One region of the Bradyrhizobium sp. AZCC 2262 genome, then DNA from elsewhere that is predicted to be linked to it. Evidence: predicted binding sites of a transcription regulator. Region 1 holds the regulator's gene; each other region holds the start of a gene.
The links. The regulator PhoB, encoded in region 1, activates phosphate uptake and scavenging genes when phosphate is short. The targets are predictions, from matches to a motif close to TGTCATNNANCTGTCAT.
Positions count from the first base shown of each region.

Region 2: a site for PhoB is predicted at 2,787-2,803, ahead of V1283_RS04815 (UDP-2,3-diacylglucosamine diphosphatase). Genes of this name have one in related genera too.
Region 3: a site for PhoB is predicted at 1,601-1,617, ahead of V1283_RS25250 (alkaline phosphatase D family protein). Genes of this name have one in related genera too.

Region 1 is NZ_JAZHRT010000001.1:7,456,183-7,460,891, reverse strand. It holds gene pstA (phosphate ABC transporter permease PstA) at 1-471, shown strand, start outside; gene pstB (phosphate ABC transporter ATP-binding protein PstB) at 468-1,289, shown strand; gene phoU (phosphate signaling complex protein PhoU) at 1,398-2,114, shown strand; gene phoB (phosphate regulon transcriptional regulator PhoB) at 2,225-2,929, shown strand; gene V1283_RS35060 (GcrA family cell cycle regulator) at 3,190-3,699, opposite strand; gene V1283_RS35055 (aspartate aminotransferase family protein) at 4,205-4,709, shown strand, end outside.
Region 2 is NZ_JAZHRT010000001.1:1,064,566-1,069,274, reverse strand. It holds gene V1283_RS04825 (threonine ammonia-lyase) at 1-825, opposite strand, end outside; gene V1283_RS04820 (glycosyltransferase family 4 protein) at 897-1,955, opposite strand; gene V1283_RS04815 (UDP-2,3-diacylglucosamine diphosphatase) at 1,952-2,764, opposite strand; gene V1283_RS04810 (peptidoglycan recognition protein family protein) at 3,102-3,887, opposite strand; gene V1283_RS04805 (hypothetical protein) at 3,908-4,709, opposite strand, start outside.
Region 3 is NZ_JAZHRT010000001.1:5,360,839-5,365,547, forward strand. It holds gene V1283_RS25250 (alkaline phosphatase D family protein) at 1-1,534, opposite strand, end outside; gene V1283_RS25255 (hypothetical protein) at 1,842-2,240, opposite strand; gene V1283_RS25260 (indolepyruvate ferredoxin oxidoreductase family protein) at 2,387-4,709, opposite strand, start outside.

The DNA.
Region 1 (4,709 bases):
TACGGCGCCATCGTGGTGCCGATGGGCGGCTTCTCGGCCTTCGCCGGCTGCCTGGCGCTCGCCGTGATCGTGATCCCCGTGGTGGTTCGCACCACCGAGGACATGCTGGGACTGGTGCCCAATCCGCTGCGCGAGGCGGCCTCCGCGCTCGGCCTGCCGCGTTCGCTGGTGATCCGGCGGATCGCCTATCGCGCCGCGCGGTCGGGCCTGATCACCGGCGTGCTGCTCGCGACCGCCCGCGTCGCCGGCGAGACCGCGCCGCTCTTGTTCACCGCGCTGTCGAACCAGTTCTTCAGCCTGAACCTGACCAAGACGATGGCGAACCTGCCGGTCACCATCAACAACTTCGTGCAGAGCCCCTATGTCTACTGGAAGCAGCTCGCCTGGAGCGGAGCCCTGCTGATCACGCTCACCGTATTGGCCTTGAACATTGGCGCGCGCATTCTTGGCGCCGAGAGGACATCCAAATGACCGATCTCTCCGTATCCGTGAGTAACGCGACCGGGCCCGTTCCGCAGGTGGCGCTGCCCGAGGCCGCGCCCAAGGTCACCGCCCGCGGCCTGAACTTTTACTATGGCGAGCACCATGCGCTGAAGAACATCAACCTGACGCTCGGCACCAACCGCGTCACCGCCTTCATCGGCCCGTCCGGCTGCGGCAAGTCCACGCTGCTGCGGATCTTCAACCGGATGTACGACCTCTACCCCGGCCAGAAGGCGACCGGCCAGTTGATGCTCGACCAGACCAACATCCTCGATTCCAAGCTCGATCTCAATTTGCTGCGGGCCCGCGTCGGCATGGTGTTCCAGAAGCCGACGCCGTTTCCGATGACGATCTACGAAAACATCGCCTTCGGCATCCGCCTCTATGAGAAGATCTCCAAGTCGGAGATGGATGGCCGGGTCGAGAAGGCGCTGCGCGGCGGCGCGCTGTGGAACGAGGTCAAGGACAAGCTGAATGCAAGCGGCCTGTCGCTGTCCGGCGGCCAGCAGCAGCGGCTCTGCATCGCGCGCACGGTCGCGGTGCGGCCCGAGGTGATCCTGTTCGACGAGCCTTGTTCCGCGCTGGACCCGATCTCGACCGCCAAGATCGAGGAGCTGATCCAGGAACTGGCGGAGGATTACACCATCGCCATCGTCACCCATAACATGCAGCAGGCGGCGCGCGTCTCGGACAAGACCGCCTTCATGTATCTCGGTGAGCTGATCGAGTTCGACGATACCAACAAGATTTTTACCTCGCCGAGCGATCGACGCACCCAGGACTACATCACCGGTCGGTTCGGCTAGAGCATGATCCGGAAAAGTGGAAACCGGTTTTCCGAAGAGATCATGCTCAAACAGCGAAATAAAATCATGATCCGGTTCAAACCGGATCCTGATTTGAGGAGATAGCACATGGCTTCTGAACACACCGCCAAGGCATTCGACAGCGACCTTCAGGAACTGACTCGCCTGGTTGCCGAGATGGGCGGCATGGTCGAGCGGATGATCACCGAATCCGTCGACGCGCTGGTCCGTCGCGACGTCGCGCTCGGCAAGCGTGTCGTCGCCACCGACGTCGAGATCGACCGTCTGCAGCATCTGATCGAGGAGCGCGCGGTGCTGACCATCGCGCGCCGCCAGCCGATGGCGATCGATCTGCGCGAGATCGTCGGCGCGATGCGGGTGGCCACCGATCTGGAGCGGATCGGCGACCTCGCCAAGAATATGGGCAAGCGCGTCGCGGCGCTGGAGAACGATTTCCAGCCCTTGAAGCTGATGCGCGGCCTTGAACACATGACCGACCTGGTGCTGTCGCAGGTCAAGTCGGTGCTGGACGCCTATGCGGCGCACGACCTGCCGGCGGCGATGGCGGTCTGGAAGGGCGACGAGGAAGTCGACGCCATCTGCACCTCGCTGTTCCGCGAACTGCTCACCTACATGATGGAAGACCCGCGCAACATCTCGTTCTGCATCCATTTGATGTTCTGTGCCAAGAACATCGAGCGGATCGGCGACCATGCCACCAACATCGCTGAAACCGTGTTCTACATGATCGAGGGACAGCAGATGCTCGACAAGCGCCCGAAGGGCGACATGACGAATTTTGCCACGACCGTACCGAACACTTGACACAGCGTTTTCAAGCGAAGTGGAGACCGGTTCGCATAGCAATCAAGTTTACGCAGATTGCGTAGACTTATCTGCGTGAAAACGCGTCAAACAGAAGAGGCGATAGCAGAATGAGCGCGCGCATTATGGTGGTCGAGGACGAGGAAGCGCTGACCACGCTGTTGCGCTACAACCTCGACGCCGAAGGCTATGATGTCGAAACCGTCGCCCGTGGCGATGACGCCGATACGCGGTTGAAGGAACGCATTCCCGATCTCGTCGTGCTCGACTGGATGCTGCCCGGGCTGTCGGGCATCGAGCTGTGCCGCCGCCTGCGGGCGCGGCCGGAGACCAAGCAGTTGCCGATCATCATGCTGACGGCGCGCGGCGAGGAGAGCGAGCGGGTGCGGGGCCTGGCGACCGGCGCCGACGATTACATCGTCAAGCCGTTCTCGGTGCCGGAGCTGCTGGCGCGGGTGAAGGGACTGCTGCGGCGGGCAAGCCCCGAGCGGCTCGCCACCGTGCTCACCTATGGCGACATCGAACTGGATCGTGAGAAAAGACGCGTCGCGCGTTCCGGCCGCCAGATCGATCTCGGCCCGACCGAGTATCGCTTGCTGGAATTTTTCCTGGAGCATCCCGGCCGCGTCTTCAGCCGCGAGCAATTGCTCGACAGCGTCTGGGGCCGCGACATCTATATCGACGAGCGCACCGTCGACGTCCACATCGGCCGCCTGCGCAAATTGCTCAACCCGGGCCGCGAGCAGGACCCGATCCGCACCGTGCGCGGCGCGGGATATGCGCTGGATGATCGGTTCGCGAAGGTGGAGTCGTAATAGCTCTATCGTTGTCCGCACATTGCATCGTCGTCCCCGCGAACGCGGAGACCCATAACCACCGATGTAATTTGTTGAAGAGAGCTGGAGCTCCAGCGTGACATAACCACGAACGCCGGTGGTTATGGGTCCCCGCTTTCGCAGGGACGACAACGTTGAGTTCGTAGTCCGGGTGAAGCGAAGCGCAACCCGGGAATCTAACCCATAGCGACATAGTCCCGGATTTCGCTTCGCTCCATCCGGGCTACGATAACCGCCTCTTACCGCGTCGGCTTCGGCTGATGCCTCCGCCGGTCGGCTGCCGGCTGATACGCGACGCGCGAGTGATGCGCGCAATAAGGCAGGCCCGAAAGCGCCTTGCCGCCGCAGAAGAAGAATTCCGGGCTCGAGGGATCACCGACCGGCCAGTGGCAGGTGGCTTCGTTCAGTTCGAGCAGCGACAGCCGCTGGCTCATCGGCACCACGTTATCGAAGGCGATCGGATCAGGCTCCATCTCGACCTCGAAGGCGTGCGCCAGCGCGGTGTTGCCGCGCGAGACCGGGCGTGAGACCCGCATCATCTGTTGCGCCGGGCGTGCCTTGCGCTGCCGTGGGGCTGCCGAGGAGGGGCTCTTGGCGCGGCCGGACAGGCCCAGCCGGTGCACTTTGCCGATCACTGCGTTTCGCGTCACATTTCCGAGTTCCGCGGCGATCTGGCTGGCCGATAATCCGGCTTCCCAGAGCTTCTTCAGCTGCTCGACGCGATCGTCGGACCAGGTCAATACCGTCATCGTATTCTTCCCTTCGCGTCGCGCCGGCCAACCCAGGGCAGCGCTGGCGATGTCATTCGTCTCAAAAATCCCTGCGGTCAGAATCCCTTAGCCCTCGCCGGGCGCAAAAATCGCGCCCGAACGTGTACGCTTACACAAAATGGACTCTAGGGATCAGAACTGCCGCACGAGATGTCGTACCCGACAACCCAGACGCTACAATATGGCGTGACTCTGGCGCAAGAGTCCGGGCCCGCGCGTCCACATGTTCCGGACATCTAGGCATTGCACTGCGTGTTTTCCACCACACCGCAATCCTACGGATTTCCTGCCTTGCAGTGCATGAAAGGCGGCCTCGTGGCATGTTGACAGCGCTCCCCGCCCACATAGAATACCTCTTACGTGCCGCCCTTAAGAGGCGGCACGTTTCGTTTTCGCAAGACCGGCCGTTGCCGCGTTCGCGCCCATGCACGCGTGTGCTCCGCGGCAGGTCTTGAAACCAGGTCTCAAACCTTCAGTGATTGCCATGACCCATAGCGCCACGTCGCATCTGCTCCCCGTCTTTGCCAGGGTCGATCTCGGCTTCGAGCGCGGCGAGGGCTGTTGGCTGACCGCCACCAATGGCGATCGCTATCTCGACTTCACCTCGGGTGTTGCGGTGAATGCGCTGGGTCACTGCCATCCGCACCTGATCGCGGCGCTGCAGGAGCAGGCGACAAAACTCTGGCACATGTCGAACCTGTTCAAGAGTCCGGACGGCGAGAAGCTTGCCGCGCGGCTGTGCGGGCAGAGCTTTGCCGACCTCGTGTTCTTCTGCAATTCCGGCGCGGAAGCGATGGAAGGCGTGATCAAGGTCGTGCGCCGCTATCAATTCTCCAAGGGCCATCCCGAACGCTATCGCATCATCACCTTCGAGGGCGCCTTCCACGGCCGCACCCTCGGCACGCTCGCCGCCACCGGCTCCGCCAAATATCTCGAAGGTTTTGGCCCGCCGATGGACGGTTTTGACCAGGTGCCGCACGGCGATCTCG
Region 2 (4,709 bases), 6.4 Mb from region 1:
CGCCGCGCCGACTTCCTCGTCGGATGCGGTCACGCCATTGGCCAGCAGCTTGCTGTTGATCGAGAAGGTGAGCTCGCCCGGCATCGCCGCCATCAGCGCATCACAGATGGTGCGGCCGGCGGCGTGATGGGCCTCGCGATGGCCGGCGCGCAGCGACAGGCCGTGATCGTCATAATCCTTGGGCTCGGCGACGATTATTTGTGCTTGCGGAAATTTTGCCTTCACAGCCGTCGCAACACCGGCAATCAGCCCGCCGCCCGATGCCGGCGCCACCACGATATCGGGGACGAGCCCGAGCGCCGCCATGTCCTCGGCGATCTCGCGGCCCGCAGTGCCTTGTCCGGCGATCACAAAGGGATCGTCATAGGGGCGCACCAGCGTCGCGCCACGCTTTTGGGCAATGCCGTTGGCGATCGCTTCGCGGTCTTCCTTGTCGCGGTCGTAGAGCACCACCTCGGCGCCGTAGCCCTTGGTGCGCTCGCGCTTGGTGACGGGAGAGTCCGAGGGCATCACGATGGTGGCCTGCATGCTGAGGATCCGCGCCGCCGCCGCCACGCCCTGGGCATGGTTACCGGAGGAGAACGCGACCACGCCGCCGCTGCGCTTGTCCTGCGGGATCGAGGCCAGCTTGTTGAAGGCGCCGCGGAACTTGAACGATCCGGTCCGCTGCAGCATTTCGGGCTTCAGGAAGACCTTGGTCCCGACCCGTTCGTTGAGAACGGGAAACGACAACAGCGGCGTCCGCACCGCGAAGGGCGCGACCACCTTGGCGGCGGCCTCGATATCGGCGGCGCCAATGGGTGGATTTTGGATGGGTTCTGGCATCCGCAATTTGTATCGCGGTCGCCGACGGGCGGGCAAGACGATTTACCGTGAATTCGGGCGTTACCGTGAGCTCAGGCGGCGAAATGCGGGTCTTTCGCGCCAAATTCGGCCACCTCGCCTTCCGGCGGCTCGGAGCGAACATTCAGGGCATGTTCGACAAAGACCCGCGCGGAGGCCTGCCAGGTATGCGCGGTGGCAAATTCGACGCAATCCTGCCGAGAAACCTGCAGCGCCTCCAGGCACGCCTTGTGCAAATCTTCGTCCAGGACGCCGACCGGCGCCGCGCCGATCACATCGCGGGGACCGGTGACCGGAAAGGCGGCAACCGGCAGGCCACTGGCCAGCGCCTCCAGCAGCACCAGGCCAAACGTGTCGGTCTTGCTGGGAAATACGAAAATATCGGATGCCGCGTAGATTTCGGCCAGTTCCTCGCCGTGCCTTGCGCCCAGGAACACGGCGTCCGGATATTTCCGCTCCAGCGCCGCGCGGGCCGGCCCGTCGCCGACGATGAGCTTGGTGCCGGGCAGATCGAGATCGAGGAAGGCCTCGAGATTCTTTTCGACCGCGACGCGCCCGACGCAGAGGAACACCGGCATCGGCAAGCAGAGGTCAGCGCTGCGCGGATGAAACAGCGAGGTATCGACGCCACGCGACCACAGCACCACGTTGCGAAAGCCGCGCGTGCGCAATTCGGCCGCCAGCGCCGGCGTTGCCGCCATTACAGCCTGGCTCGGCCGATGGAAGGCGCGCAGCGCCCGCCATACCCAGGATTCCGGGATCGGCGAACGCGCGGAAACATATTCGGGGAAACGGGTGTGAAAGCTCGTGGTGAACGGCAGGCCGTGCTTGCGGCAGTAGCGCCGCACCAATAGCCCGATCGGGCCCTCGGTCGCGATATGAATGCTGTCGGGTTTTGCCGCCTCGATCAGTTTTGCGATTCTTGCCGGGTACGGCAGCGCCAGGCGCAAATCGGGATAGCTCGGCATCGCGAAGGTGCGAAACGATTGCGGCGTCAGGAAACTCACCTCGACGCCAAATCCCTTCGCCGCCTCTGCCATCATGGTCAGCGTCCGAACCACCCCGTTGACCTGGGGATGCCACGCATCGGTCGCGACCAGGATATGCGTCATGCGGCGCGCGCCGCGACGCGGGGAACCGGCGCCGCCCTGCGCAGCGGATCGGTCCAGGTGATGATCTCGAATCTTCCGTCCTCATGCTCGGCGAGCGCGGTGCAGCTCTCCACCCAGTCACCGCAATTCATGTAGCGGATGCCGTGCTCGTCGCGGATGGTGGCGTAATGGATGTGGCCGCAGATCACGCCGTCGGCGCCGTGACGCCGCGCTTCGCCGGCCAGGGTCTTTTCGAACGCGCCGATATAGTTCACGGCGTTCTTGACCTTCAGCTTCGCCCACTGCGACAGCGACCAATAGGGTACGCCGAACATGCGCCGGAAGAAGTTGACCAGCCGATTCATCTGGATGGCGAAGTCATAGGCCTTGTCGCCGAGATGGGCGAGCCAGCGCGCGTTCTGCACGACGAGATCGAAGATGTCGCCGTGGATGACGAGATAGCGCTTGCCGTCGACGCCCTCGTGAATGGTGTTTTCCACCACGTCGATGCCGCCGAAATGCGTGCCGTAATAGTTGCGCAGGAACTCGTCGTGATTGCCGGGCACGTAGATGACCTTGGCGCCCTTGCGCGCCTTGCGCAGCATCTTCTGCACGAAGTCGTTGTGCGATTGCGGCCAGTGCCAGCTCGACTTCAGCGCCCAGCCGTCGACGATATCGCCGACCAGATAGATGGTGTCGGCGTCGTGCGTTCTGAGGAAGTCCAGCAATCGGTCGGCTTGCGAGCCGCGAGCTCCAAGATGGACATCGGATATGAACAAGGTACGAAAGCGCCGTTCCGGGCTTTCTTCACTCGAGGAGTCACTACCCATGCCTGTCCCCTGACAGATTTTTGTGACAGGGCGATGACTGTTCACACGACCGATAGCGCCACGAGAATCAGTGCCGCGCCCCTAGCCTCGCGGATAGCAGCGCGATACGACAGAGAAGCGACATACGGTATTGGAGCCACATGATCGGACGGGGGAGGACGCCAAACCGGGATGACTTCAATCCCCCGTGCAAGCCGGAACCGGATTCCACGTCCCGCCACGGCTCACGCACACCGGACGGCGATCACCCGCGGCGCCGAGCGCGAGAGGCGCCGTCACCGATGGCGCGCGCTGGACAGCCACGGGCCTTTCGGCACAGCGCCGGGGTGTTCACACCCTATGACTTTCGTTTCTTGCGTGCCTTGGTTGCGCGGGTCTTGGTTGCGCGAGGCTTACGGCTGCCAGGTCGAGCCGCCTTCTTCTTCCCGACTGCTCGTCGCGCAGCGCGCGGAGTTGCCGTCCGGCGGCTCATCTCCAGCAACGTTTCTTTTTCTGCGACAAGTTGTACGTCGTCAGTTGCCGGCACTCCCATCACATAGGCCACTTCATCAGCGGTATAGGCGGGATCCCAATGGGTATTTACGGGAACATGACAATGCCCGTAGTGACCGCCCTTGGTCTTCCAGTTCTGTTCATTCCGGTTGTGATGTCCGGGATCGCGACCGTTGACGGGCGGATTGGGATAGCCGTTCGGCCACTCCGGAGGCACGCCGTGCGTGCTCTCGATCCAGCGGCACAATCGGCCAACGTTTGTCAGACTAGCCTTCTTTTTGGGCCTTCCTGCAAAGCCGACCAGTTCGAACTGGATCGCTGAATGTCTGTTGGTCTCAACTGTTCCAGCCGGGTGTGCCAGTGCCCTCGCAGCAACATCAGTGTCAAGGTGCTGATAGATGAATTGCTCGTCCACCGTAAAATGCGGGATGTCGTGGCTTTGCTGGTAGGTCGCGAAGGCGCCGGCCGCCGTCGATCCCTCGGTAGTGTGATGGACAATCTTGAACGGGCCAGCGACGTAGTGGCCCGCGCTCCAGGGTAGTGGCATCCATTGCGCAAACGGACACTTGGCCATTCGTTTTCCCTTCGTTCTGTGGGTCAAGAGACGAGCACTAGGCGAGAACGCGTGCATGCACGATGATGTCGTCGAGCCTATTGATATCGTTTTCGGTAAGGCGTTGCAGAAATGCCGTCGCCGCCACGGTGAGCGCCGCAACGGCAGTGCGCCCCGGCCCCCCGGCTGCCGCGCCCGATATCGACGAGCGGCAATCTCACCAAACGACCGGTATCGGGGAAAAACACTTCGACGATCGCACGCAGCCCCTTGTCAGTCGGATGCAGAATCCCTCTTGCTTCGGCAACAAGGCCGAACTCCAGCAGGCGTGCCTTTTTCAAGGATATTCCGAAGACACTGCTGTCAGTTTGCACCGTGCCAAAGACTGGCTCGCCGATTCCTTCATCTTCCGTATCACCCTTCCCGAAGAAGGTCGCCTTGCCCTTGAAGACACCACGACTGCTGTCAAGGCCTTGGCTGACTTCGACAAGCTCCGCGTTGGGCAGGGAGCGCCTGCCCCAGCAATAGTCGGGCTGTTCAACAATCGTCATTTCAGAGCTCGTCGTTCGGGTCTGGCGTACCATGCGCGCGGGACCAAGCGATCTAGCCTCTCGAAACGCCGTCAGCGTCTCAACCGCGTCGATCACAACGATTCCAGGAGCGGGCTCACGGGTCTGGCCCTGGAGGCCGCTTGTCGTCGATCCTCCTCTCCGGTCACTAGTAATGGAACTGGCGGCAGGCGTATTGAAACTGACCGGCGCTGCCGTGACCGCTGTGGTGAAACTCGGTGTCGCGTTTCTTTCGGCACGCACCGCAGCAAGCACGTCATCCAGTGCGGCACCCCAGGCCGCAAGATCGAAACGCTGCGGATCGTCATGCGTGCCGACGCCCAGATCCAAC
Region 3 (4,709 bases), 2.1 Mb from region 1:
TATCGACCGACCAGAGGTCGCGGTTGTCGACGTCCTTTAGCGTCACGGTCATCACTTCGGTCTTGCCGTCGATGTCGACGCGGCCGAAAAACTGCAGGCCGAAACAGGGGGCGAGATTTTCGCCCTGCTCCGCGCTGCAGCCCTTCTGGAACATCGCTTTCGGCCCGAACGTGTTGTCGAGCGGGGCCGGCGCCCAGGTGCCTGCATGCAGCGGGCCGGAGACGAACTCCCAGAACGGTTCGAAATCCTGATAGACCGCACGGTTCGGATCATAATGATGCGCGGCCGTGTAGTGCATGTCGGCGGTCAGCCACACCGTGTTGCGGATGCCGGCGCGCTTCATGAATGACAGCAGACCGGCGATCTCATGCTCGCGCCGCTCCGGCGGGCCGTCGCCGAGCGCAATGCCATCCTCGCTGAAGAGGCCGATCGGCATGTCGGCGGCGATCACTTTCCAGGTCGCGTCCGAAGCCACCAGCTCGCGCTTCAGCCACGCCAGTTGGGTAGCACCGAGGATGCAGGTCTCGCTCTGGTCGTCGCGCTTGTTAAAGGTGGAATCGCGGTAGCTGCGCATGTCGATCATGAAGACGTCGAGCAGCGGGCCATAGGCGATCTTGCGATAGATGCGGCCGCCGTGGGCGGACGTCGCGCGCATCGGCATGAATTCGTGGAACGCGCGGCGCGCCCGCGCCACCAGAAGCGAGCTGCCGTCCTCGGCATAGCCGGTTTCGTCGGCGGTGCCGATCGGCGCCCAGTCGTTGGTGACCTCATGATCGTCCCACTGCGCGAACATCGGCACCTCGGCGTTGAAGGCGCGCAGATTGTCGTCGAGCAGGTTGTATTTGTAGTTGGCGCGGAACTGTTCGAGGCTGTGCGCCACCACGGATTTCTGTTCGGTGACGATGTTGCGCCAGACCTCGCCGTTGGGCAGCTTCAGTTCACGTTCCACCGGACAATCGGCATAGATGTGATCGCCGGAATGGATGAAGAAGTCCGGACGATTGTCGAGCATGGTCCGGTAGGTACGCATCCCGCCGCGCGACGTATCGATGCCCCAGCCCTGGCCCGCAGTATCGCCAGACCACACGAACGAAACATGGCTCCGCGCGGTGGGCGCGGTACGAAAATGCCCGACCTGCATCTCGCCTTCGATGCCGCTCTCGCTGATATCGTCGAAGCGCACGCGATAGAAAATGTCCTGCCCTGCCGGCAGGCCGTCGAGCAGAACTTTTGAGACGAAGTCGCTGTCCGGCAACGCGTCGGCGGTGGCCGAGCGAAGGATGGTCTTGAAGCTCTCGACAACAGAACATTCGACCTGCATGCGAGCGGCGCGATCTGCCCGCGCCCAGATCACCGCGGAATCGGCCGAGACGTCGCCTGACTGGATGCCGCTGGCGATCAGCGGACGATCCGCGGCCCGGCTGAGATAGGGTCTGGCGAGGCTGCCCAGACCGGCAATGGCGCATGTTGCGGCGGAGCGGACCAGCAATTGACGCCGGTTCAAGCCTTGCTCGGCGCGTATCGCAATCGGCATCGAAGCACCCTCGTCGAATCACGACGAAGGTGTGCCCGTTGTATTTGACTCGCGGCTGAAGCTTTTACGACAGGTGGATGACGTGGAATGGTAGGATGGGTAGAGCGCAGCGAAACCCATCAAAGTGTTTCCGCGAGGAGATCAAAGCGGTGGGTTACGCCTTCAGCTAACCCTGTCAGACCTCATCCTGAGGAGGCGCGAAAGCGCCGTCTCGAAGGATGAATGGCACCAGCGGGGCCTCGTGGTTCGAGACGGCGCTTCGCGCCTCCTCACCATGAGGGTTGATGGTTGTCGCGCATCGCGAGCACTACCGCTGCCAGCCGCAGATGGCGCCGGACTTGCACGGCCAGGTCTGGATGCGCGTGTCGCGCGCCTGCGCGTCGAGCGGGTTGCTGTGACGCCGCGCCAGCCTGGTGCGGGCGGTGGCGCGCGGCTTCTCGACGCGCTCCTGCGCAATTTGCGGCTTGGGCGCGGCTTCCTTCGACACCACCACGCGTTCCGTTTTCACCGGCCTGCGATCGGTTCTCGCCTCGATCCGGACCGGGGCGAATTGCGTCTCCGGGCCGAGCCGCTTCGGCGAGAGCACAGCCTGGGAAAGATCGAGGCCAAGGAACTCGTCGGCGCGATATTCGTCGGCCAGCGCGGCGCCGCCCCACGTCAGGAGCCCCGTGCAAAGTGCTGACGCAATAGCGGTTTTCAGGACCATCGCTGGGCCTCCTGAAATCAACCAAAAGGTGAAGCTGCAACCCAGTATGTAGGAAATCGGCCGGACAATTCCAGCCGTTCCCGGCCACAAGGCCACTGGTGAGCGATCACGGCTGTGGAAAAGTTCACACGCCGGGTGAACCGCCCCTACTCTGCCGCCTGCGCCACCGGCTGGCCGATCGCGGCTTCCAGGCGCGCGCATTCTCCGCGGAACTTCGCGACATTGGCTTCCTTGACGTGGCCGTAGCCGCGAACGAGTTCCGCGCACTTCGCCAGCGCTACCAGACGCGGCCAGTCCTGCGGCTTCGCCTTGTCGAGATGGCGGAAAATCATCGCGGAATACTCGCCGGGCAATGCCCGTTCCATCCGGCGCTCGGCCGTGTAGCCGAACGGATCGAACGACGTTCCGCGCAGGAACTTGAACCGCGTCAGCAGTTCGAAGGCGCGAAAAATCCAGGAACCGAACTCGCGTTTGCGCAGATGCCCGGTCACCTTGTCGCGCGGCGCCAGCAATGGCGGCGCGAGACTGACTTTCACACCCGGGTCGCCGTCGAATTGTTCCTTCAGCGCTTTCGCAAACTCGCCGTCCGAGTAAAGCCGGGCGACTTCGTACTCGTCCTTGTAGGCCATCAGCTTGAACAGGCCCTTTGCAAAGGCCTCGGTGAGATCATGCGAACCGGGCGAGCCCTTGGCTTCGGCCGCGCGAACGCACTCGACTTCCGCCAGGTAGCGCTTCGAATAGGTCTCGTTCTGATAGTCCGTCAGGAATTTTGCGCGGAACGCGATGCTCTCGTCGAGCGTCCGCTTCACCGGCGCCGCACCGGAACTCTTGAAGCGCGCGGCACTGACGACGCGCTGCAGATCGTGCGCGGCAAGCCGGCCCCAGGAGAACGCCAGCTTGTTCATCTCGATCGCCGCACCGTTGAGGTCGATCGCCTTCATGATCGCCTCCAGCGATAGCGGAATCGCGCCGCGCTGGAACGCAAAACCGAGCATGAAGGCGTTGGTGGCGATGCTGTCGCCCATCAGCGCGGTGGCAAGCCCGGTGGCATCCAGAATATCCAGATCGGAGGCGCTGACGGCGCCATTGAGCGAGTCGCGCATCGTCCCCGCCTCAAAGTCGATGTCGGGATTGATGACAAAACTCGCGGTCGGCAACAGGTCGGCATTGACGATCGCGCGCGTGACGCCGCGTTCGGCCCGGCTCAGCGCCGGAATGCTGGTAGCGACCACGATGTCGCAACCGAGAATGAGGTTGGCTCCGCCCGGCGCAATGCGGACGGTGGCGAGATCGTCCGCCTCGGGCGCGATGCGGACGTGGCTCATGACCGCGCCGTTCTTCTGCGACAGGCCGGTGAAGTCGAGCGTCGAGCAGGCCTTGCCGTCGACATGGGCGGCCATGCCGAGCAGTGCGCCGATGGTGATGACGCCGGTGCCGCCGATCCCGGTGACGAGGATGTTGTAGGCGCCGTCGAGCGCAGGCGTCGCCGGCAGCGGCAGGTCGGCGAACAGCGCCGACGGGTCGGCCGCCGTGCGATCGGCCTTCCTCTGCTTGCCGCCATGCACGGTGACAAAACTCGGGCAAAAGCCCTCGATGCAGGAAAAGTCCTTGTTGCAGTTCGACTGGTCGATCCGCCGCTTGCGGCCGAACTCGGTTTCCAGCGGCTGCACCGAGACGCAGTTCGAAACAGCCGAGCAGTCGCCGCAACCCTCGCAGACGCGCTCGTTGATGAAGACGCGCTTCGCCGGATCCGGATAGAGCCCGCGCTTGCGGCGGCGGCGCTTTTCCGCCGCACAGGTCTGGTCGTAGATCAGGACCGTGAGACCCCTGACCTCGCGCAGTTCCCTCTGCACCGCGTCGAGTTCGCGGCGGTGATGAACAGTCGCGCCTGATGGGAAGTAATTGCTGGGGTATTTCTCGGGATCGTCGGAGACGATGGCAAGGCGTTTTGCGCCTTCCGCCGAAACCTGGTGCGCGATCTGCGAGACGGTCAGCCCGCCTTCCGCCGGCTGGCCACCGGTCATCGCCACCGCGTCATTGTAGAGGATCTTGTAGGTGATGTTGACGCCGGAAGCCGCCGCCGCGCGGATCGCCAGCAAGCCGGAATGGGTATAGGTGCCGTCGCCGAGATTCTGAAACACGTGCGGTTCGCTGGTGAACGGCGCCTGCCCGATCCAGGTAACGCCTTCCGCGCCCATATGCGAGATGGTCTGCGTGCGGCGGTTCGGCACCGACAGCGCCATGCCGTGACAGCCGATGCCGGCCATGGCGCGGCTGCCCTCGGGAATCTTGGTCGAGGTGTTGTGCGGGCAGCCCGAACAGAAATACGGCGTGCGCTGCAGCTTTGCGGCGCCAACGCCCTCCGCCGGCCGGTCAAACGCTTCGAGCTTTGCGAGGCGCTGCTCCAGCGCCGGGCTGCGATGTCCCAGCCTGCGCAGCCGCGCCACGACGGCCGCCGCCACCATGGTT